One region of the Streptomyces alboniger genome, then DNA from elsewhere that is predicted to be linked to it. Evidence: predicted binding sites of a transcription regulator. Region 1 holds the regulator's gene; the other holds the start of a gene.
The links. The regulator HspR, encoded in region 1, represses chaperone genes until heat shock. The targets are predictions, from matches to a motif close to TTGAGNNNNNNNNNCTCAA.
Positions count from the first base shown of each region.

Region 2: lon (endopeptidase La) is a predicted target of HspR. The motif match lies at 2,375-2,393, and genes of this name have one in related genera.

Region 1 is NZ_CP023695.1:4,135,514-4,147,578, reverse strand. It holds gene clpB (ATP-dependent chaperone ClpB) at 1-1,310, opposite strand, end outside; gene CP975_RS18445 (pyridoxamine 5'-phosphate oxidase family protein) at 1,459-1,839, shown strand; gene CP975_RS18440 (Rieske (2Fe-2S) protein) at 1,970-2,329, opposite strand; gene CP975_RS35075 (hypothetical protein) at 2,326-2,478, opposite strand; gene CP975_RS35840 (helix-turn-helix transcriptional regulator) at 2,619-3,623, shown strand; partial or broken gene CP975_RS35835 (helix-turn-helix transcriptional regulator) at 3,644-4,375, shown strand; gene CP975_RS18430 (hypothetical protein) at 4,338-4,880, opposite strand; gene CP975_RS18425 (heat shock protein transcriptional repressor HspR) at 5,002-5,463, opposite strand; gene dnaJ (molecular chaperone DnaJ) at 5,465-6,658, opposite strand; gene grpE (nucleotide exchange factor GrpE) at 6,692-7,417, opposite strand; gene dnaK (molecular chaperone DnaK) at 7,417-9,282, opposite strand; gene CP975_RS18405 ((Fe-S)-binding protein) at 9,641-11,908, shown strand; gene CP975_RS18400 (FG-GAP repeat domain-containing protein) at 12,063-12,065, shown strand, end outside.
Region 2 is NZ_CP023695.1:5,368,728-5,380,792, forward strand. It holds gene CP975_RS24140 (spermidine synthase family protein) at 1-150, opposite strand, end outside; gene CP975_RS24145 (rhomboid-like protein) at 304-1,131, shown strand; gene CP975_RS24150 (methyltransferase) at 1,160-2,137, opposite strand; gene lon (endopeptidase La) at 2,416-4,839, shown strand; gene CP975_RS24160 (lysozyme) at 4,892-5,725, opposite strand; gene CP975_RS24165 (MarR family winged helix-turn-helix transcriptional regulator) at 5,983-6,471, shown strand; gene CP975_RS24170 (protein phosphatase 2C domain-containing protein) at 6,559-7,404, opposite strand; gene CP975_RS24175 (sensor histidine kinase) at 8,034-10,715, shown strand; gene CP975_RS24180 (roadblock/LC7 domain-containing protein) at 10,724-11,221, shown strand; gene CP975_RS24185 (DUF742 domain-containing protein) at 11,218-11,637, shown strand; gene CP975_RS24190 (GTP-binding protein) at 11,618-12,065, shown strand, end outside.

The DNA.
Region 1 (12,065 bases):
GGATCCGTCTCCTTGCTGAGCGCCAGCTCCTCCATCCTCAGCCGGTCGACGGCGCGCTGCAGCTCGTCGATCTCGACGGGCGAGGAGTCGATCTCCATGCGCAGCCGGGAGGCGGCCTCGTCGACGAGGTCGATGGCCTTGTCGGGCAGGAAGCGGGAGGTGATGTACCGGTCGGAGAGCGTGGCGGCCGCCACGAGCGCGCTGTCGGCGATCTGGACCTTGTGATGAGCCTCGTACCGCCCCTTGAGCCCGCGCAGGATCGCGATGGAGTCCTCGACGGACGGCTCGGCGACGAGCACCTGCTGGAAGCGGCGCTCCAGGGCGGGGTCCTTCTCGATCCGCTCGCGGTACTCGTCCAGGGTGGTGGCGCCGACCATGCGCAGCTCACCGCGGGCGAGCATGGGCTTGAGCATGTTGCCCGCGTCCATGGCGGAGTCGCCGCCGGCGCCCGCGCCCACGACGGTGTGCAGCTCGTCGATGAACGTGATGATCTGCCCGTCGCTCTCCTTGATCTCGGAGAGGACGGTCTTGAGCCGCTCCTCGAACTCGCCGCGGTACTTCGCGCCGGCGACCATCGCGCCCAGGTCGAGGGAGACGAGCCGCTTGTTCTTCAGCGACTCCGGGACGTCGCCCTTCACGATCCGCTGCGCGAGGCCTTCCACGACGGCGGTCTTGCCGACGCCCGGCTCTCCGATGAGCACGGGATTGTTCTTCGTACGCCGGGACAGCACCTGGACGACCCGCCGGATCTCCTGGTCCCGCCCGATGACGGGGTCGAGCCGCCCTTCGCGGGCCGCGGCGGTGAAGTCGGTGCCGAATTTCTCCAGCGCCTTGTACTGACCCTCGGGGTCGGGTGTGGTCACCCGGCGCCCTCCCCTTGTCGTCTCGAATGCGTTGAGCAGCTTCTTGTCGGTGGCCCCGTGACCGGCGAGCGCCTCCCCGGCCCGGCCGCCCTTGGCGGCGATGCCGATGAGCAGGTGCTCGGTGGAGAGGTACTCGTCGCCCAGCTCCTTCGCGCGCCGGTCGGCGTCGGTGATGACGGCGAGCAGTTCGCGGTTGGGCTGCGGCGGCGCGACGGTGGACCCGGTCACGCTGGGCAGCGCCGCGAGCACCCGCTCGGCGTCCGCGCGCACGGCCGCCTGATCGGCGTCGACGGCGGCGAGGAGGTCGGTGATGTTCTCGTTATCCTCCCCCTCCAGCAGCGCAAGCAGCAGATGCGCGGGGGTCAGATCCGGGTGCCCGTCCTGTACGGCCCGGTCGCCTGCCGCGTTGATCGCGGCCCGGCTCCTGTTGGTCAGCTCTGCGTCCACGTGCGCATGTCCTCCTTACGGCGTCCCACCACTGGCGTCCGCCCACAGGGCGTCCGACCACTCATGCTGACTAAGTCAACGTACACAAAGTTGAGTCTATTCCACTCAAGGGCATGGTGGGGAGACGGGGCGGCTAAGTTCCGTACCCATGAGCTTCTGGCGTGAACGGCACCTGTGCACCTTGACCACCCTGCGCCCTGACGGCACCCCGCACGTGGTCCCGGTCGGCGTGACCTACGACCCGGAGGCCGGGATCGCCCGCGTCCTCGCGCGGAAGACGAGCCGGAAGGTCGTCCACATCCTCGCGGCGACGGGCGTCGCGGACGGCCGCGGGGCGCGGGTGGCGGTCTGCCAGTTCGAGGGCCGGCGCTGGGCCACGCTGGAGGGGATCGCGACGATCAGGACGGAACCGGCGGAGATCGAGGCGGCGGAGCTGCACTACGAGGCCCGCTACGGGCGGCGCCCCTCGCCGAACCCGGACCGGGTCCTGATCGAGATCGAGGTGACGCGGACCATGGGGAAGGCGTGAGGGGTGGTTGCTCCCCCGTCCGCCCCCGCTCTTCCCGCACACACCACAGCGGCGCCACCGTGTTCAGGTCCACGGTGGCGCCGCTGCTGGGGGAAGCACCTGCGCGATTTACAACGACGGGGGAATCGCGTCAGGCACTGCGGGGGGTGGCTGTGATGCTGTCCGGGGCGCTCGTCATCGCCCCGGGGTCCTGCTGCTCCTGCTCTCCGACGAGCTGGTGGTCGCGCCGGTCGAGATTGACGAAGACCATCCCGTACCGCACGGCACACCGCACCGGCTGCGGCGCGCCCCGCGGCCTCCGGAGGCACCGGTAGGCCCGGATCTCCTCCTCGTCGTCACGGGTGACGACGATCGGCTCGCCGAGCAGGGTCACCATCAGCGAGTCGCCGCGATGGGGGATCGCGGTCACGAGATCGATGAAGTGCCAGCCGGAGCGGTAGGCCGTGGCCATTTCCCGGCGGAAGGTGCGGTCGTCAGGAGGGGTGCTCATGCCTCGCCACCCTTCGGCAGACCATGCCAGGACAGATCCGACTCCGGCGCGGATACCGAAGACCGGCCGGCCGGCTCGCTGTTCCAGGAGAGATCCAGCGTGGTCACCGCGCCCAGGCCCAGCCCGACGGAGAAGGTGGTGACAAGCACCGAGCGAAGCATGCGCTTAAACATGATCGGCTTCGTCCTCACTTGGTAGGTTCGTCTCCCCCGGCCCAACAAGACGATGTCTCAATCGAGCACGTCAAAGCCACAGGGTGGATGCATCATGTTCCTGCACGTTCAGGACCCTGGGGGGTGGAGATTTGCTCACAACACACGCTAAACCGACACATCCTCACCCCTCGACTCCACTTTGCGACGAGGGTTCGAGGCTTTACGCCAGCGCGCTGAGCAACGGTCGCCTGGCGCGTTCGGAGGCTGAGAACGCGCCCTGCCTCCTCGAGTCCAGCCTGCTGCGCCCCGACCCCGACGACGTCGACTGGCTCCGCCCGGTTCCGCCGTCCGCCGCGCTGGCCCAGCGCCTCAACCCCATCGAACGGGAAATCCAGGACCGACGGCGACTCGCCGTACAGCTCACCGACATCTTCGAGCCATTTATGTCCATCACGGCCCGGACCGAACCGACGGGCCACTCGATCACCGTGCTGGAGAACAACGGGCACATCGACGCCGCCATCGAACGGGCCACGGCCGAATGCCGTTTCGAGATACTCACCGCTCAGCCGGGAGGCGGTCGCAGCGAGGACTCGCTCACCGTGGCGCTGCAACGCGGCCAGACGGTTCTCGAACGGGGCATCACGATGCGCACCCTCTACCAGCACACCGTCAGACACAGCCAGGGGACCCTGGCGTACGCGGCGCGCATGGCCAAGGGCAATGTCCAGATCAGGACCCTGGAAGAGCTGATCGACCGACTGATGATCTTCGATCGTACGGTCGCGCTCATCCCGGCCCGCGAGGACCGCCAAGTCGCCCTGGAGCTGCGCCACCCCGGCATCGTCGAGTACCTCGCCAAGGTCTTCGAACACGAGTGGAGCCGGGCGACCCCGCTCCTCGACGAGGTGCCGTACGCCCCCTCCACCGACGGGATAACCGGCGTCCAGCGCTCCATCGCCAAGCTCCTCATCGAGGGCCACGTCGACGAGGCCATCGCCCGCCGTCTCGGCATGAACGTCCGCACCTGCCGCGCCCACATCGCCAAGATCGCCGCGGCTCTCGGCAGCGGCAGCCGTGCCCAACTCGGCTATCTCATCGCCCAGTCGGGGATCCTGGACCAGAACCGCACGCAGTGAGCGCAGAGCAGGAGGGAGCCCGCATGGCCGGCCGGCGCGCACGCGAAGCGCGGTTGTTCTCCGCCACGGACACCCCCGCGGGCACCCTCGCGGACGCCCCCGCGGTCACCGTCCTCGACGGTCTCGAACGCATCAACTCGGCCATCGACCAGGCCATGAACGACGTCACGGAGGAGTTCCTCGCCATCCAGCCCGGCGGCACCCGCCCGCCCGAGACGCTGGCCGAGGCCTTCCCCAGGGACCAGGCTCTGCTCAGCCGGGGCTGCCGGATGCGGACCCTCTACCAGCACACGACGCGCCACTCCCTGCCCGTGCTCGCCTACTTCGAGCAGCTCGACGGCGACGCCGAGGCCCGCACCCTGGACGAGGTGACCGACCGCCTCTTCGTCTTCGACCGGACCGTGGCGTTCATCCCGGCGAGCAGGGACCGCAGCATCGCCCTGGAAGTGCGCCAACCGGCCCTCGTGGAGTACTTCGCCACCACCTTCTGGCGGCTGTGGCGCCTGGCCACCCCCATGTGGCCCCAGGCCGCCCCGCAGGTCTCCGAAGGCGGCGTCACACCCCGCCAGCGCGCCATAGCGGCCCTCCTCGTCGAAGGCCTCACCGACGCCGAGATAGCCGACCGCCTCGGCATGAACATCCGCACCGCCCGGGTCCACATAGCCAAACTCGCCGCCACCCTCGGCAGCGAGAGCCGCGCCCAACTCGGCTACCTCATCGGCCGGTCAGGTCTTCTCGACCGGGCTCAGTAGCGTCCGCCACCGCCAGCCACTCCCGCAGCAGAGCCTCCCGCGCGGCCGCCCTCGGCGAGCCCCCCTCGTGCCGCCGCCCCCACTCCGCCATCGCCGCCAGCGTCGTCAGGAGCGTGCCCGCGCCCTCCGTGAGGCGGGCGAGCAGGTCGCGGGAGAGGGCGTACTCGGCCGGGGAGTAGAGGGCCGTCGCGGTGTACGCCGTCAGTTCCTTCTCGCCCTCGGGGCCCTCGACCCGCACCGTCATCGTCGACGCCGCGTCCGTGCCGCCCAGGCCCACCGTCAGGACCATGTCGACCGCCGCCCCCACCTGCCGCATCAGCGACTTCAGCGGCACATCGTCGACCGTCAGGGAACGCACGTCCTCCCATGGCCAGAACTCGTCCTGCTTGTCACCGAGAGCCACCACGCCCTCCGGGGTCAGGCGCACCCCCGGAGCGAGGCCGGACGGCTTCGCGCCCACGTACACATCGCCCTCGGCTATCCAGAACAGTCCCACCATGGCCATGCCGAACTACCCACTTCCCCCAGCACCGACAATCACTTCAGGTCGTCAGACGCAACGCGCGTCGGGGCCGGGAGGTTCCCACCTCCCGGCCCCGACGGCGTCGCACACAGAGATCGCCGAGCTACTCCGTCGCCCTCTTGGGACGCCAGACCACCAGCGCGCTCGCCTGCTGCACGTCCTGGTAGGGGACGAGGTCGCGGCGGTACGAGGCGTGCACCGCCGCTTCACGCTGCTGCATGGCGGCGGCGGCTCCCTCCACGGCCGCGGACAGCTCCGCGACGCGTGACTGGAGCGCGGCGACCTGGTTCTCCAGCTCGATGATGCGCTTGATGCCGGCGAGGTTGATGCCCTCCTCCTGCGACAACTGCTGCACGGTGCGCAGCAGTTCGATGTCGCGGACGGAGTAGCGGCGGCCGCGGCCCGCGGTGCGGTCCGGGGAGACCAGACCCAGGCGGTCGTACTGGCGCAGGGTCTGCGGGTGGAGGCCGCTCAGCTGGGCGGCCACCGAGATGACGTACACCGGCGTCTCGTCGGTGAGTTGGTACGCGCTACTGAAACCGGACTGTCGACGGCGGCCGTCCATCTCATGCTCCCTTCGCGGCCTGGAACAACTCTGCGCGCGGGTCGTCGCCCGCGGTCGCCTCGCGGTAGGACTCCAGGGCTTCCCTCGCCTCGTCCGACAGGGATGCCGGGACCGACACCTCCACCGTCACGAGCAGGTCGCCCCTCGTGCCGTCCTTGCGGACCGCGCCCTTGCCGCGGGCCCGCATCGTACGGCCGTTGGGGGTGCCCGCGGGCAGCTTGAGGGTGACGGCGGGTCCGCCCAGGGTCGGGACCTTGACCTCGCCGCCCAGTGCCGCCTCCGGGTACGTCACCGGCACCGTGACCGTGAGGTTGTCGCCCTTGCGGCCGAAGACCGGGTGGGTGTCGACGTGCACCACGACGTAGAGGTCGCCGGCCGGGCCGCCCCGCTCGCCGGGCGCGCCCTTGCCGCGGAGCCTGATCCGCTGGCCGTCGCTCACCCCCGCGGGGATCCGCACCTGCATGGTGCGGGACGACTTCGCGCGTCCCGAGCCGGCGCAGACCTCGCACGGGTCCTGGGCGATCAGGCCCCGGCCCTTGCAGTCGACGCACGGGTCGGTCAGCGAGAAACCGCCACCGCCGCCCCGCGAGACCTGGCCCGTGCCGACGCAGGTCGGGCACACGCGCGGCGTGCCGTTCTTGTCGCCGGTGCCGGAACAGGCCTTGCAGGCGGCCTGGGAGGACATGCGGAGCGGCACCGTAGCGCCGTCCACCGCCTCCGTGAAGCTCAGCGTGACCTCGGACTCGATGTCCTGGCCGCGCCTCGGCTGCGTACGCGTGCCGGAACCGGCACCCGCGCCGCCGCGGTTGAACAGGCCCCCGAAGACGTCACCGAGGCCGCCCCCGAAGCCGCCGCCGGCCGCTCCACCGCCGCCCGGGGCGCCGCCTCCGAAGAGGTCGCCCAGGTCGAAGTTGAACGAACCGCCGCCGCCTCCGGGGCCCTGCCGGAATCCGCCGTTGCCGAAGAGAGCACGCGCTTCGTCGTACTCCTTGCGCTTCTTGGGGTCCCCGAGGATGTCATTCGCCTCGGAGATCTCCTTGAAGCGCTCCTCCGCCTTGGCGTTGCCCGTGTTGGCGTCCGGGTGGTTCTCGCGGGCGAGCTTCCGGTACGCCTTCTTGATCTCGGCCTCGGTGGCGTCCTTGGGGACGCCGAGGACCTTGTAGTAGTCCTTCTCGATGAAGTCCTTGGTGCTCATCCTCGACGTCCCTCCTCACTCATGTCGTAGCCGTCAGCCCTCGTCCGGGCCACCGGTCTCCTTCTCGTCCGAGCCCTCCGCGGCGGCCGCGGGACCCGCGGCACCCTCGGGGGATTCGTCGCCCTTGACCGTCTGCGCGCCCGGCTGCGGCTCGGCGACGGCCACCCGCGCGGGGCGGATGGTGCGCTCGCCGATGCGATACCCCGGCTGGAGGATCGCGACGCACGTCGTCTCGGTGACGTCCGGGGCGTAGCTGTGCATCAGGGCCTCGTGGATCGTCGGGTCGAAGGGCTCGCCCTCCTTGCCGAACTGCTGGAGGCCCATCTTGGCGACGACGGTCTCCAGCGCCTCGGCGACCGACTTGAAGCCGCCGACCAGCTCGCCGTGCTCACGGGCGCGGCCGATGTCGTCGAGGGTCGGGAGCAGCTCGGAGAGGAGGTTCGCCGAGGCGATCTCCTTCACCGCGACCTTGTCCCGCTCCACGCGACGGCGGTAGTTCTGGTACTCGGCCTGAAGCCGCTGGAGGTCCGCCGTGCGCTCGTTGAGCGCGGTGCGGGCCTGGTCCAGCTGGGCGGTCAGGGCCGTCGCACTCGCGTCCTGGGCGGACGTCGTCTTGCTTTCTGCGTCCCCGGCCGGGGCCGCCGGGCCCTCCTCGGTGGAGGGCTCGGCGGCCTTCGGCGCCGCGTCATCAGGGGTGGCGCCAGAGGGGACGTCAGGCTTCTCGGCGTTCTCGCCGAAGCCCGGGGTCTCCTCGGTCATCAGGCAGCGCCGCCCTTCGCGTCACCGGGCTTCTCGTCGTCGACGATCTCGGCGTCGACGACCCCGTCGTCCTCCTTGGGCTGCTCGCCGCCGGGGGCCGCGCCCTCGGCGCCGCCCGCGGCCTGCGCGCCCTGGGCGTCGGCGTACATGGCCTGGCCCAGCTTCTGCGAGACGGCGGCGACCTTCTCGGTGGCGGTGCGGATCTCGGCCGTGTCCTCGCCCTTGAGCTTCTCCTTCAGCTCGCCGACGGCTTCCTCGACCTCGGTCTTCACGTCACCGGGGACCTTGTCCTCGTTGTCCTTGAGGAACTTCTCGGTCTGGTAGACGAGTTGCTCGCCCTGGTTGCGGGACTCGGCGGCCTCGCGGCGGGCGTGGTCCTCGTCCGCGTACTTCTCGGCCTCCTGGCGCATGCGGTCGACCTCGTCCTTCGGCAGCGAGGAGCCGCCGGTGACGGTCATCTTCTGCTCCTTGCCCGTGCCCAGGTCCTTCGCGGTCACGTGCATGATGCCGTTGGCGTCGATGTCGAAGGAGACCTCGATCTGCGGGACGCCGCGCGGGGCCGGCGGCAGGCCCGTCAGCTCGAACATGCCGAGCTTCTTGTTGTACGCCGCGATCTCGCGCTCGCCCTGGTAGACCTGGATCTGCACCGACGGCTGGTTGTCCTCGGCCGTCGTGAAGATCTCGGAGCGCTTGGTCGGGATGGTCGTGTTGCGCTCGATGAGCTTCGTCATGATGCCGCCCTTGGTCTCGATACCAAGCGACAGCGGGGTCACGTCGAGGAGCAGGACGTCCTTGACCTCACCCTTGAGGACGCCGGCCTGGAGCGAGGCGCCGATGGCGACGACCTCGTCCGGGTTCACGCCCTTGTTGGCGTCCTTGCCGCCGGTCAGCTCCTTGACCAGCTCGGCGACGGCCGGCATGCGGGTGGAGCCACCGACGAGAACGACGTGGTCGATCTCGGAGAGCTGGATGCCCGCGTCCTTGATGACGTTGTGGAACGGCGTCTTGCAGCGCTCCAGGAGGTCGGACGTGAGCTGCTGGAACTGGGCGCGCGTGAGCTTCTCGTCCAGGTGCAGCGGGCCCTCGGCGGAGGCCGTGATGTACGGGAGGTTGATCGTGGTCTCCGTGGAGGAGGACAGCTCGATCTTGGCCTTCTCGGCCGCCTCGCGCAGGCGCTGGAGCGCCATCTTGTCCTTGGAGAGGTCCACGCCGTGGCCGTTGTTGAACTGCTTGACCAGGTAGTCGACGACGCGCTGGTCCCAGTCGTCACCACCGAGGTGGTTGTCGCCGTTCGTCGCCTTCACCTCGACGACGCCGTCGCCGATCTCGAGCAGCGAGACGTCGAAGGTGCCGCCACCGAGGTCGAAGACCAGAATGGTCTGGTCGTCCTTGTCGAGGCCGTAGGCCAGGGCGGCGGCGGTCGGCTCGTTGACGATGCGCAGGACGTTCAGACCGGCGATCTCACCGGCCTCCTTGGTGGCCTGGCGCTCCGAGTCGTTGAAGTACGCCGGGACGGTGATGACCGCGTCGGCGACCTTCTCGCCCAGGTACGCCTCGGCGTCGCGCTTCAGCTTCTGGAGGATGAACGCGGAGATCTGCTGGGGGTTGAACCCCTTGTCGTCGATGTCCACCTTCCAGTCGGTGCCCATGTGGCGCTTGACCGACCGGATGGTCCTGTCCACGTTGGTGACCGCCTGGCGCTTGGCGACCTCGCCGACCAGCACCTCGCCGTTCTTCGCGAAGGCGACGACGGACGGCGTGGTCCTGGCGCCTTCGGCGTTGGTGATGACGGTGGGCTCGCCGCCTTCGAGAACGCTGACGACGGAGTTAGTCGTGCCCAGGTCGATGCCGACCGCACGTGCCATTTCGGTTCCTCCAGATGTACTTCTTGAGTGGATCTGGCTCAAGCATGCATGAGCGCTGCGCTGGCGTCAACAGATGTGAGTCTGGGGGACTCAACTCTTATCCTGTGCTTACGCGCAGGTAGGACCCTTCCGGGGGTCTCTTCTCAGCTGCGGGTTCGTTGTGGTTGCTCGCGCAGTTCCTCGCGCCCCTGACGGGGCGCCCCCTGTCGCCCCGTGATCGAACCGCGAAGGGTTGCCTGAGCGACGCAGATCACCGGGTTGCTGGCTACAGTGCGGCGGAGTAAGTGGGTAGTCTCAGACGGACTGCATAAGTTACCGCTTAGTAATAGTTCGCCTCGCAGGCCCGAGGAGCCCCCAAATGCAACTCGCCGCGATCATCGTGTCGCTGGTCCTAATCGCGGTCGGCGTCGCGCTGTTCGGCCGTGCCATCGTGCAGATCTACAAGTTCATGCGGCTCGGCCAGCCCGTGCCCGCCGGAACCCGGACCGACTACCCCGTCCAGCGCACGCTCACCGTGGTCAAGGAGTTCCTCGGCCATACGCGCATGAACCGATGGGGCATCGTCGGCGTCGCGCACTGGTTCGTGGCGGTGGGCTTCTTCTCGCTGCTGCTGACGATCGTCAATGCCATCGGCCAGCTCTTCAAGGCCGACTGGATGCTGCCGATCATCGGCGAGTGGGCGCCGTACAACGTCTTCGTCGAGTTCCTCGGCACGATGACCGTGCTCGGCATCGTGACGCTGATCGTGATCCGGCAGCTGAACCGTCCCGGCAAGCCGGGCCGCAAGTCCCGCTTCGCCGGGTCCAACACCGGCCAGGCGTACTTCGTCGAGACCGTCATCCTCATCGTCGGTATCTGCATCTTCACGCTGCACGCCCTGGAGGGCGCCCAGCACCACGTGGACAGCTACGAGGCCTCGTTCTTCATCTCGTACCCGCTGGTCTCGGCGCTCCAGGACCTGGACGTCTCCACCCTCCAGAACCTCACGTACTTCTTCGCGGGCGTGAAGATCGCGACGTCGTTCATCTGGATGATCACGGTCTCCCTGAAGACCGACATGGGCGTCGCCTGGCACCGCTTCCTCGCCTTCCCGAACATCTGGTTCAAGCGGGACGCGGACGGCTCCACCACCCTCGGTGAGCTACAGCCCATGACCAGTGGCGGCAAGGCCATCGACTGGGAGGACCCGGGCGAGGACGACACCTTCGGCGTCTCCCAGGTCGAGCAGTTCTCCTGGAAGGGCCTGCTGGACTTCTCCACCTGCACCGAGTGCGGGCGCTGCCAGTCGCAGTGCCCCGCCTGGAACACGGGCAAGCCGCTCTCGCCGAAGCTCCTGATCATGTCGCTGCGCGACCACGCGCACGCCAAGGCGCCCTACCTGCTCGCGGGCGGCGGCAAGACCATGGAGGGCGAGGAGAAGGCGTCGGCCGAGCAGCTCGCCGATGTCCCCGCCGCCGCTCTCGCGGAGGCCGAGCGGCCGCTCATCGGCACCCTCGAAGAGAACGGCGTCATCGACCCGGACGTCCTGTGGTCCTGCACCACCTGCGGCGCCTGCGTCGAGCAGTGCCCGGTCGACATCGAGCACATCGACCACATCGTCGACATGCGCCGCTACCAGGTGATGATCGAGAGCGCGTTCCCGTCCGAGGCGGGCACGATGCTCAAGAACCTGGAGAAGAAGGGCAACCCCTGGGGCCTCGCCAAGAAGCAGCGCGTGGAGTGGACCAAGGAGGTCGACTTCGAGGTCCCGATCGTCGGCAAGGACGTCGAGGACCTCACCGAGGTCGACTACCTCTACTGGGTCGGCTGCGCGGGCGCCCTGGAGGACCGGGCCAAGAAGACCACCAAGGCCTTCGCCGAGCTGCTGCACATCGCGGGCGTCAAGTTCGCGATCATGGGCGGCGACGAGAAGTGCACCGGTGACTCCGCCCGCCGCCTCGGCAACGAGCCGCTGTTCCAGCAGCTCGGCCAGGAGAACGTCGCGATGCTGAACATGGCGTACGGCGAGGACGACGAGGACGAGTCGACCAAGAAGCCCAAGTCGGCCAAGAAGATCGTCGCGACCTGCCCGCACTGCTTCAACACCATCGCGAACGAGTACCCGCAGCTCGGCGGCGACTTCGAGGTCATCCACCACACCCAGCTGCTCCAGCACCTCATCGACGAGGGCAAGCTGATCCCGGTGACGCCGGTCGAGGGGCTGATCACCTACCACGACCCCTGCTACCTGGGCCGTCACAACAAGGTCTACACGCCCCCGCGCGAGATCATGTCCGCCGTCCCCGGCCTGCGCCAGCAGGAGATGCACCGCCACAAGGAGCGCGGCTTCTGCTGCGGTGCCGGTGGTGCCCGGATGTGGATGGAGGAGCGCATCGGCAAGCGCATCAACACGGAGCGCGTGGATGAGGCGCTGTCCCTCAACCCCGACATCGTCTCCACCGCCTGCCCCTTCTGCCTCGTCATGCTCACCGACTCGGTGAACGGCAAGAAGAACGACGGTCAGGCGAAGGAATCGCTCCAGGTCGTCGACGTCGCGCAGCTGCTGCTCGACTCCGTGAAGACGCCGGCCGATCCGGCGGGCGACGAGGAGTCGGCGGACACGCCGGAGCCGGAGCCCGTCAAGTAACCACCTAGGTACGGCAGTCAGGCCGGTTCCGCCCCTCGGGGCGGGGCCGGCCTGACGCGTAACATCATGGGCTTGTTGTTGTCCTGTGGGGCGTTCGGGGTGGGTGAGAAGCGTGCACAGAACCGGGATCGGGACACGCAACGCGCGACGCGGCGTG
Region 2 (12,065 bases), 1.2 Mb from region 1:
CAGCCGCTCGGAGCGGCCGTCGGAGGTGTCCATCAGAAAGCAGCCGTTCGCGATGATCTGTAGCAACTCACCGTGGCGCCGCAGTACGACCTCGCCGTACGGGCCCTCGCGCCGGTCGAGGACGACGGGGGCGGTGGTGTGGGTGTGCATGCCCTCAGCGTATGAGCGGGCGGCGCGGCGGCCGGGGGCAACGCCAAAAATGCCCCCGGGGTTGCTGTGAATCGCGTCCCACGTGGCGTCGGTCATAGACAGCGCCCGAAAAGAGGGCCAAGGGTAGGCCGGGACGGAAGGAGCGCCTCACCCGTGGACCAGAGCGTCGAGCCCTCGGACACCGCCACCGCCCCCGCGTCCGGGGACCGTGAGCCGCCCACCCTGAGCGCGCTTCCGCGCCAGCCGGACCGCCGTACACCGCCGGAAGCCCGCGCGGCGGCAGCCGCTCCCGTGGGCCGCGAAGCCGCCGTTCCCGGGAGCCCCGAGGCCGCCGCCGCTTCCGTGCGGCGCCCCCGGCTCCGTCCCTGGCGCCTGCTGCCCGACCCCAAGGGCACGCCCTTCACCTTCGGCTACGCGCTCGTCCTCGCCGCCACCTCGCTCCTCAGCCAGTACGCCGATCCGGAGGTCGTCGACGCGCTGCTCCGGGGGTCCAGCACCGACGTCGCCCACCTCGCGCACAGCCCCGTCCTCGTCCTCGTCGCCAGCGCCCTGTGGATCGCGGGCGGCATCACATCGCCGTACGCCGTCGGCTTCCTGCTGGTCCTCACCGCGCTGGAGCGCCGCATCGGGGGTCTGCGCACGGCCGGGGTGTTCCTGCTCGGTCACGTCGTCGCGACCCTCGCCACGGAGGTCCCGGTCGGGCTCTCCGTCCTCGCGGGCCATCTGCCCGACAGCTCGCTGCACCGTCTCGACTACGGCATCAGCTTCGGTGTCGCCGCCAGCGTCGGCGCGCTCGCGGGACTGCTCACACCGTGTCTGCGGTGGGCCGTGCTGGCGGGCTTCGGCTGGATGCTGGTCGACGAACTGATCGCGTTCACCGACCCGATGACGAACTGGGGCCACCTCCTGGCGCTCGTGATCGGCGTCTCCAGCTGGCCGCTGATCCGCCGCGGACGCCGGTCCCTGGCGGGCCGCCCCTGAGGGCGCCTCGGCACTCCGGCCGGGCCCGTTACGCAGGCACCGCCTCCACCACCGACGGGAACGCCGCCGTCGGCAGGACCCGCGTCAGCTCGAACCCGGCCCGTGAGAGCAGCGCGGCGAACTCCGCCTCCGTACGCTCCTGACCGTCCACGATCGCCGCCATCGCGACGTCCATCGCCTTGCCGGGGTGCGGGTCGTCGCCCGCGGGCAGGACGGACTCGACGATCAGGAGGCGGGCGTCCGGCGCCATCGCCGTACGGCAGTTGCGCAGGATCCGCAGGCAGGACTCGTCCGGCCAGTCGTGCAGGACGTGCTTGATGACGTACAGGTCGCCGCCCTTGGGGACGCCCGTGAAGAAGTCGCCCGACTCGGCGCTCCAGCGGCCCCGCACCGCCTCGTCCCCGCTCAGGACGTGCGTGCTGACCGCCGGTGTCTGGTCGAAGAGGACCCCGGTCAGGCCCGGCCGGCCGCGCAGGACCGCCCGCAGGAGGCCGCCGCGCCCGCCGCCGACGTCCACCACCGTGCCCTTCGCGGGGAACGGGTACGTCCCGGCCACCACCGCGTCGATCGGTGCCGAGAGCGAGGTCATGCCGGCGTCGAACAGTTCCCGGAGCGCGGGGTCCCCGGCCAGATACGCGAAGAACGGCTGCCCGAAGACTCGCTCGAAGGAGGCGCCCTCCTCGCGCACGGCCTCCTCCAGGCCCGCGGAGGTCCGCTGAAACGCCGCGTCGGTCAGCATCACGACCGCGCCGTGCTGCGAATAGGGGACGTCCGTGCGCAGCGCGTCCCCGAGGGGAGTGAGGTGGAACGCGCCCGCCTCGTCCTCGTGGAAGACGCCGCGCGTGGCGAGGTAGCGCAGGACGCGTCGCAGGTGCCCGGCGTGCGTGTCGGTCAGCTCCGCCAGCTCCTCGGCGGTGCGGGGGCCCGGCGCCAGATGGTCGGCGATCCGGCAGCGTGCGGCCGTGCGCAGCGCCGCCGAGAGGAGGTGCCCCAGCGCGATCTCCATGAGCTGACCGGCGGCGCCGGCCGCCGGGCCCGCCGCCGCGTCCACCACTGCCGGGTCCACCGGGCCGCCGCTGTTCTCGGGTGTGTCCACCGTGGGTCTCCTCCGTGAGAGTCGGAGCGTCCACGTTCCTCACCGAACGCCGGTCCGTACAGAGGGCGTCGCCACCGGCCACGAGCGGGTGACCGGTGATCGCTCAGAGCGAACAGCCCTTGGGGAACATTGCAGCACTCATAAGCATTGAGTCGATACAGCTCAACTTGAATGCTGAAAGGGAGATCATGGCTACTGAGTCCACCTCGTACACATCGCTCACTCTGCCTGTGCTGCCGCTCGACGACGAGGTGGTCCTGCCCGGCATGGTGGTCCCCTTCGACCTCTCCGACGCGGAGGTGCGCGCCGCGGTGGAGGCCGCGCAGGCCGCGGCCCGCTCCGAGGGCGACAGCAAGCCGAAGGTGCTGCTTGTTCCGCGCATCGACGGGACGTACGCGGCGACCGGCGTCCTCGGCACCGTCGAGCAGGTCGGACGGCTCTCCGACGGCGACCCCGGTGCCCTCATCCGCGGCCGGGGGCGCGTGCGCATCGGCGCCGGTACGACCGGGCCCGGCGCCGCCCTCTGGGTCGAGGGGCAGCAGGTCGAGGACGCCGTTCCCGAGCCCCTCCCGGGCGCCGCCACCGAGCTGGTCAAGGAGTACAAGGCGCTCGCCACCAGCTGGCTGAAGAAGCGCGGCGCCTGGCAGGTCGTCGACCGCGTCACGCAGATCGACGACGTCTCCGCGCTCGCCGACAACTCCGGCTACTCGCCCTTCCTCACCACCCAGCAGAAGATCGAGCTGCTGGAGACCGAGGACCCGGTCGCCCGCCTCAAGCTCGCCACCGAGCAGCTGCGCGAGCACCTCGCCGAGCAGGACGTCGCCGAGTCCATCGCCAAGGACGTGCAGGAGGGCGTGGACAAGCAGCAGCGCGAGTTCCTGCTGCGCCGCCAGCTGGACGCCGTGCGCAAGGAACTGCGCGAGATCAACGGCGAGAAGGAGGGCGAGGAGTCCGACGACTACCGCGCCCGCGTCGAGGCCGCCGACCTGCCGGAGAAGGTCCGCGAGGCCGCCCTCAAGGAGGTCGACAAGCTGGAGCGCGCCAGCGACCAGTCGCCGGAGGGCTCCTGGATCAGGACCTGGCTCGACACCGTCCTCGAACTGCCGTGGAACGAACGCACCGAGGACCAGTACGACATCAAGGGCGCCCAGGAGATCCTCGACGCCGAGCACGCCGGGCTCCAGGACGTGAAGGAGCGCATCACCGAGTACCTCGCGGTCCGCAAGCGCCGCTCCGACCGCGGCCTCGGGGTCGTCGGCGGGCGCCGCGGCGGCGCCGTGCTCGCCCTCGTCGGCCCGCCCGGCGTCGGCAAGACCTCGCTCGGCGAGTCCGTCGCGCACGCCATGGGCCGCAAGTTCGTGCGGGTCGCGCTCGGTGGCGTACGCGACGAGGCGGAGATCCGCGGACACCGCCGTACGTACGTGGGGGCGCTGCCCGGACGGATCGTGCGGGCCATCAAGGAGGCCGGGTCCATGAACCCGGTCGTGCTCCTGGACGAGATCGACAAGGTGGGCTCGGACTTCCGCGGCGACCCTGCCGCCGCTCTCCTCGAAGTCCTCGACCCGGCGCAGAACCACACCTTCCGGGACCACTACCTGGAGGTGGAGCTGGATCTGAGCGACGTCGTCTTCCTGGCGACGGCGAACGTCCTCGAAGCCATCCCGGAGGCCCTGCTCGACCGCATGGAGCTGGTCCGGCTCGACGGCTACACCGAGGACGAGAAGATCGTCATCGCCCGCGACCACCTGCTCCCGCGCCAATTGGACCGGGCGGGCCTGGAGAAGGACGAGGTCACCCTCGACGAGAGCGCCCTGCGCAAACTGGCGGGGGAGTACACGCGCGAGGCGGGCGTACGCAACCTGGAGCGGTCCGTGGCGCGGCTGCTGCGCAAGGTCGCGGCCCAGCACGAACTGGGCGAGCGCGAGCTGCCCCTCACCGTCACCGACGCGGACCTGCGCGACCTGATCGGGCGGCCGCACCACGTGCCCGAGTCCGCCCAGGACCCGGCCGAGCGGCGCACCGCGGTGCCGGGCGTGGCCACCGGGCTCGCGGTCACCGGGGCGGGCGGCGACGTGCTGTTCGTGGAGGCGTCGCTCGCCGACCCGGAGACGGGCGCGTCGGGGCTCACGCTCACCGGTCAGCTCGGCGACGTCATGAAGGAGTCGGCGCAGATCGCCCTGTCGTTCCTGCGCTCGCACGGCGCCGAACTGGAGCTGCCGGTCGCCGACCTGAAGGACCGGGGCGTGCACATCCACTTCCCGGCGGGCGCGGTGCCGAAGGACGGCCCGAGCGCGGGCGTCACGATGACGACCGCCCTCGCCTCGCTGCTCAGCGGTCGCCTCGTCCGCACCGACGTGGCGATGACCGGGGAGGTCTCGCTGACCGGCCGGGTCCTGCCGATCGGCGGTGTCAAGCAGAAGCTGCTCGCCGCGCACCGCGCCGGGATCACGACGGTGATCATTCCCAAGCGGAACGAGGCGGACCTCGACGACGTCCCGGCCGAGGTCCTGGAGAAGCTGGACGTGCACGCGGTCACCGATGTGCGCCAGGTGCTCGAACTGGCGCTCGCCGAAGCCACGGTGGGTGAGCCGCGGGTGCCGGTCGCGGTGTAACGGGCGGGGGAACGGTGGCCGCCCTCGCACGGGGCGGCCGCCGTCCGCGTACTCAGCCGTTCGCGAGCGCCTGCACCCTGTCGTAGGCGCCGTTGAACTTGTTGTGGTCACCGACCGTCGGCCCGGAGGAGGTGTACTGCCACATGGTGTGGAAGCCCCAGCCGGCCGGTAGCTCGCCCGGGGTGGTGTCGTAGCGGGCGATCCACAGCGGGTTGCTCGCGCCGAAGCCGCCGTAGTTGCCGGTGCACTGCTTCCACCAGCTGGTGGCGGTGTAGATCACGGCGTCGCGGCCGGTGCGCGCCTTGTACGTGTTCAGGAAGTCACGGATCCAGCTGACCATCCCGGACTGCGTCTTGCCGAAGCAGGCAGCCCCGTAAGGGTTCCACTCGATGTCCAGCGCGCCCGGCAGCGTCCTGCCGTCGCGCGACCAGCCGCCGCCGTTGTCCACGAAGTAGTTGGCCTGGGCGGCGCCGCTCGCGGTGTCGGGCGTGGCGAAGTGGTAGGCCCCGCGGATCATGCCCACGTTGTACGACCCGTTGTACTGCTGGGCGAAGTAGGGGTTCTTGTAGTACGTGCCCTCGGTGGCCTTCACGTAGGCCCACTTCACTCCGCTGTTCCACAGGGTCGACCAGGCGACGTTGCCCTGGTGGCTGCTGACGTCGACGCCCTCGGTCTGGACGGCGCCGCCGCCGGTGGGCAGCCCGCCCTGGCCGTCGTGTTCGATGACGCCCTGCCCGAGGCGCGCGGAGCCGCGCGGGGGGACGTCGTCCGCCTGGGCCGCCGTGGGGAGCGTCAGGAGGAGGGAGAGAGCGGACAGGACCGCGAGGAGGACACCCGCCGGCGACAAGCGCGAGGGGCGGGCAGGTCCGGGTCTGTGCACAGGCATGCGTGCCTCCGAAGGCCTCGGGGGTGCTCTGGGGGGACCTGTCGACACGTTCATGGTGTGAACATGTCACTTGAAAAGCTACGCACGTAGACCACGGCGGGGGAAGGGGGGCAGAGTGGTGCCGTTGGTCCACTCCTGTGGCGGTGCCACCGGATCGGCACCGCCGCGACCTTGCGAAATACTGGTCAGGCCGCTGGCGCCACGGCCACGGCGCGAGAGCCTCGCGGCGATAACTTTCAGAATCGGGAAAGCGGGACATGGCTGCTGCAGAAGAGGGTGTGACGGTCGGGGCACACGGTGACGCCGGACCGGCGGTGGACCGCGAGTTCCTCTCCCTGGAACGGGAGTTGTCGCTCCTGATGCGCCGCGCGCGGGCCAGGTCCGGCGAGATGGCACGCCAGGTCCACCCCGACCTGGAGCCCGCCGCGTACGGCCTGCTCGTCTGCCTGGACGACTCGGGCCCGCAGCGCGCCACCGACCTCGCCGCGTACATCGGGGTCGGCAAGGCGACGATGAGCCGCCAGCTGCGGGCCATGGAGGAGCTGGGCCTGGTCTCCCGCGAGCCCGACCCCGCCGACGGGCGCGCCTGGCTGATCCGGCTCACCCCCGACGGCCGCACCCGCTTCCGCACGGTCCGCGCCGCCCGCCGCGCCCGGTACGTGCGTCAACTCCAGGGCTGGGACCGGGCGGAGGTCGCCGAGCTGGCGCGGCTGCTCGGGCAGCTCAACGCGAGCGCCGAGTCGTGAGCGACGGGGCGCGTTCCGCCTGGTGAGCCACGGGGCCCGGCCCCGGGGGGCCTTGGGGAGGGCTTGGGGGTTACAGCTCCACGTGGGTTACAGCTCCACGTACACCACCGCCGCGTCGTCATGCCGCTTGCCGCGCGGGAAGGCGAGGCGGTCGGGGTCGGCGTGTTCCAACTCCCGTACGCGGTCGAGCAGATGTTGCGGGCCCTCCTTGCGCAGCAGCGCGAAGCACTCGGGCCAGTCGCCCTCGCGGAAGGTCTCGACCCAGCGCGAGGCCCCGTCGGTGAGCGCCGCCACCGCCGTCACGTCCGCGCGCGGCAGCTCACCGGTGATCGCGCGCAGGGCGGCAGAGGGGTCCGCCGCGGCCGTGAAGAAGCCGTTCTCGGCGTTGCGCAGGGCCTCGACCGCCGCTCCGTACGCCCGGCCCGCCACCTCCCGCTCGGCCGAGCCGCGCGGCAGGGCGCGCACCTGGTCGCGCAGTGCCCGCGCGGCGGGCGGCAGTTCGGCCAGGCGCCGGTCGAGGACGGCGGTCACTCCGCCGCCGACGCCCGCGACGAGGAGCGCCGAGTCGGACAGGACCAGATGCTCGACGCGCTCGGCGTCCCACCGCACGAGCACCACTGTTGCCTGAGGGGTGCGAGGGTGAGAAAGGTCACAGGTTGAACCATGCGCCTCGGCGGTACGCGCAATGGCGCCCGCCAGGACCTCAGGGAGCGTCATATCCCGCCGCGAAACGGACAGTTCCCCCAGAGCGCCGCCGAGGCGCGCGGTGAACCAGGGGACGGAATGCAGACAGCCCACCGATCCCTCGGGCGGCGTCACGCCGTCCAGGAGGACGAGCGATCCGCCCTGCCCGGACGCGGGAAGCGCGACGGAGGCGTAGTCCTCGTTGGGGCGTGCGGGGTCTCCGGGCTCAGTGGCGAGTTCGATACGCATCCGGCCAGTCTGCCCGAGGCCCTCAAGGGGGCCGCCGGAAGTGGCGCGGGGGCGGCGGATCGGCCCGGGGTGGGGAAACGCGCGCCGGAATTCGACCGGAATGATCAACTCCGGTGGCGTGTGGCGGCGCATCCTGCCAAAGCCGGTCGGCGACGTCCAACCGGCGCACCGCATATGCCCGACGCCGATAGCCTTGGGACTTGCCCGCCAACTCCCCGCCGATGTTCACTCCTTCGGGTGGCCAGGCAGGCGATGCGCGACCACCACTCACCGGCACTGGAAGTGTCAGGTGCCGTAACCGGGGGCGCGCTCGTGTTGACGGATCGTCACCCGGGCCCAAGGGCAGACGAAAAACAGGAATGCGAGCACCGGTGCAGAAGATGCGGCCTCGGCGTAAAGGCAAGCAGACGGCCCCGGAAGGGGCCACGCCGGGCGCGACCACCCCGACCGGCCGTGCGCCCGAGCGCACGGCCACGGACCCTGCGGCGGGCCCCGTGGGCTCGGCGGCCCCGGCGGCCCCGGCAGGGGTGGACGCGGTTTCCGGGCGGGACGCGGTCTCCGGGCCGGACGCCTCCGCCACACCCGACCCACCCGAGCCGTCCGCCGCGGCGGGGCCGGACGAGCCCGACATGACGCCCACACCCCCGGCCGGGGACTCCGCCAAGGCGGCCGCAGCGGCCGCCGCGGGCGTCAACAAGAAGCCCACCGCCCGCGTACGCAACCGGCTGATCGTCGCCGTCGCGGTCGTGGCCGCCGCGATCGCGGGAGCGGGCGCGCCCGCCATCGTCGCCGCGTCCGGCCGGCTCAACGACACCCAGAGCCTGGTGACCCTCGCCGAGCACACCCAGCAGGCGGTCTCCCTCGGGCACTCGCTGGCCGACGAGCGCGACGAGGTCACCTCCTTCATCGCCGCCGGACGCCCCCAGGGCAAGGGCCTCTCCCAGAGCCGCAGCGCCCGCGTGGACCGCCAGATCGACGAGCTGCGCGGCGCCGACGCCCCCGCGGGGCTCCGCGGTGAGCTGGCCGACATCGCCGCCGTCCGCCGCTCCGCGCTCACCGGCAAGACCACCGCCCTCGAAGCGCACGAGGCGTATACGAAGGTCATCACCGAACTCCACGGCCTCACCCGTGACCTGGCCGAGCAGCTGCCGCCCGAGGTCAACAGGGGCGCCCTCGCCCTCGCCGACCTCGACCACGCCGTCGAGCAGGCCGCCGCCGCCCGCGGGCTCCTCCTCGCCGCTCTCGCCGTGCCCCGCTCCACCACCCCCGGGACCGACCCCGTCACCGGCCTCCCGGCCACCGGCGCGGACGAGCCCCCGGCCGCGGGCAAGCGCCGCGACGGCCTCAGCGCAGCCGCCCAGCGGGCCCACATCCGCGAGCTGGCCGCGCTCGCCGACTTCCGGGACGCCGCGGGCGAGTCCGACCGCACCACGTACGACTCGACCGTCACGGGCGCCGAGGTCACCGCCGCAGAGAAGTACCTCTCCCGGCTCACCGACCAGCCCACGCTCTCCGCCGCCGAGCTGAGCTACGACCGCAAGAAGCTCGACGCCGCCCTCTCCGCCCGCATCGAGACGATGCGCGGCGCCGAGTCCGCGCTCGGCGTCGAGCGCACCAAGCGGCTCGCCCAGCTGCGCGACGACGACGTCACGGCGCTGGAGATCCGCGTCGCGCTCGTCGGCGTGCTGCTGCTCGTCGCGGTCGGCGTCACCATGGCGATGGCCCGCTCGCTGACCCGCCCGCTCGCCGTTCTGCGCCTGGGCTCCGCCCGCCTGGCGACCGAGCCCGCGCCCCAGGAGCCGATCCGCTTCACGGGCCGCGACGACGAGTTCGCCCAGGTCGTCCGCTCCGTCAACGCCCTGCACGGCCACGCCGCCGCCCTCACCGAGCGCCTGGCCACGCTCGAAACGGACCGCAAGCACCTCATCGGCAAGCGCCGGACCATGGCCGACGAGCGCGACGCCCTGCGCGCCGAACTCGCCGAGGCATCCGTGCACTTGGAGCGCGTACGCCAGTCCATCCACGGCACCTTCGTCAATCTGGCCCTGCGCACCCTCGGCCTGGTCGAGCGCCAGCTCGCCGTGATCGAGAACCTGGAGGACCGCGAGCAGGACCCCGACCGGCTCGCCACGCTCTTCAAGCTCGACCACCTCGCCACGGTCATGCGCCGCCACAGCGAGAACCTCCTGGTCCTCGCGGGGGCCGAACACGGCCACCAGCACCCCGGCCCGGTCCCGCTCGTGGACGTCGTACGCGCCGCCGTCTCGGAGATCGAACGGTACGAGCGGGTGCGCATCGCCGCGCTGCCGCCGCACGCGCACATCGCGGGCTTCGCCGCGGACGACATCAGCCACCTCACCGCCGAACTCCTGGAGAACGCCACCTCGTTCTCCCCGCCCGACGCCTCCGTGGAGGTCTCCGGATGGCTCCTGGAGAGCGGCGAGGTCATGCTCTCCGTCCAGGACGAAGGCATCGGCGTCACCCAGGACCGCATGCGCGAGCTGAACGCCCGTCTCACGGACTTCGACCCCGACGACGCGTACGACCAGGAGAGCGGGGAGGGTCTCGGCCTCGGCCTCTACGTCGTCGCGCGGCTCGCGGCGCGGCACGGGGCCCGGGTGCGGCTGCGGGAGCAGAAGCAGGGCGGTGTCGCGGCGGTCGTGGTGCTGCCCGAGCCGATCCTGGCGGAGGCCCCCGCGTCGGCCACGGCGGTCACCCCGCCGCGAGCCGGTGAAACCCTGGTCCACCTGCCCGGATCGGAGGCGGAGGCCAACTCCAACGTCATCCCGGGGCGGTTGACCGGTGCACCCGGTGCCGACCAGGACCCGCTGATCGAGGCGGCGGAACGGACGCTGGAGACGGCCCTGCCGACGCCGGCGGAGGAGGAGCCCGCGCCTTCCGCCGAGACGACCATGGAGCTGACCGCGCCCGCCGCCCCGGAAGCGAAAACGGAAGCAAAAGCGGAGCCCGAGCCGGAGCCCGAGCCCGAGCCGAAGCCCGAACCCGACGTGGCCCCCGCGCCACCCAAGTGGGAGCGCGTCACCGACAAGGGGCTGCCCAAGCGCACCCCGAAGATCACTGCGCCCGTGGCCGCCGCGCCCAAGCAGCGCAGCGGTTCCGTGGATGCCGAAACGCTCCGCCGCCGCCTCGGCGGCTTCTACCAGGGCGCCCAGAGCGGCCGGCGGGACGTGGAAGCGGAACTCGCCGCCGAAACGGATCCGGCGGACCCGAAGGAAACGCAGCAAGGTAACGCAAAGAACGCAAAAGACGCAGACGTAATGGGGGACTCAGTCGAGGAGGCAAGCAGTTGACTGCGCCCATGCGCACGCCCAGTTCTTCCGCCGGACCCGCCACGTACGGCCTGAGCAGTGAAGCCCGCAATCTGCACTGGCTGCTGACGAACCTCGTGGAGGAGGTGCCAGGGATCCTCTCCGTCGCGGTGGTCTCCTCCGACGGACTGCTGCTGCTCTCCTCCGATCCCGGGCGCAACGCCGAGCGTCCCGCCGCGAACCCCACGGGCCCCCGGGGTTCCAGCGCCGACCTCGCCACCATCGTCTCCGGACTCGGCTCCCTGACCATCGGCGCCGCCCGGCTGATGGACGGCGGTGGGGTCAAGCAGACCGTGGTCGCGATGGAGGAGGGCAGCCTCTTCGTCATGACGGTCAGCGACGGCTCGCTGCTCGGCGTGCACGCCACCCCCGACTGCGACATGAGCGTCGTCGCGTACCACATGGCGCTCTTCGTCGGCCGCGCCGGGCACGTCCTCACCCCCGAACTCCGCAGCGAGCTGCGCAAGTCGATGGAGAGCGCCCGATGAGCGGCAGCAGCCGTAAGGCCCCCAAACTGCCGCAGCGAGGCGGCGGCCGGAAGCCCGCTCGCGTACGCCCCTACTCGCTGACCGGCGGGCGGACCAGGTTCGGTCACGTCCTGCTCGTCGAGACGTTCGTGGCGAGCCACCCCGAGCTGGAAGCCGCCGAGGAGCGCCGCGAACTGCCCAAGGGCACCCTGTCGCGGGTCATGCCGGAGATGCGGGCGATCGTCGAGATCTGCCGGCGCATGCGCACGGTGGCGGAGATCGCGGCCCTCCTCAAGATCCCGCTCGGCGTGGTCCGCGTCCTGCTCAGCGACCTCGCCGACCAGGGAAAGATCCGCGTGTACGGAACGGGCCACGGCCCGGGACAGCCCGACCGCGCACTGCTGGAAAGGGTGCTGAGTGGACTCCGCCGTCTCTGAACTCCTCGCGAACGAGGGTCAGTTGCAGGCCTGGCAGACGGACAGGTCACGGGCCCCGATCGCCACGAAGATCGTGGTGGCCGGCGGCTTCGGCGTCGGCAAGACGACCCTGGTGACCGCCGTCTCCGAGATCACGCCCCTCCAGACGGAGGCGCTGATGACGCAGGCGAGCGCCGACACCGACGACCTGAGCGGGACACCCGGGAAGACGACCACCACGGTCGCCATGGACTTCGGCCGCATCACGCTCGACGACGACCTGGTGCTCTACCTCTTCGGCACGCCCGGTCAGCAGCGCTTCTGGTTCATGTGGGACGACCTGGTGCGCGGCGCGATCGGCGCCGTCGTGCTCGCCGACACCCGCCGCCTCTCCGACTGCTTCCCGGCGCTCGACTACTTCGAGAGCTGCGGCCTGCCGTACATCGTGG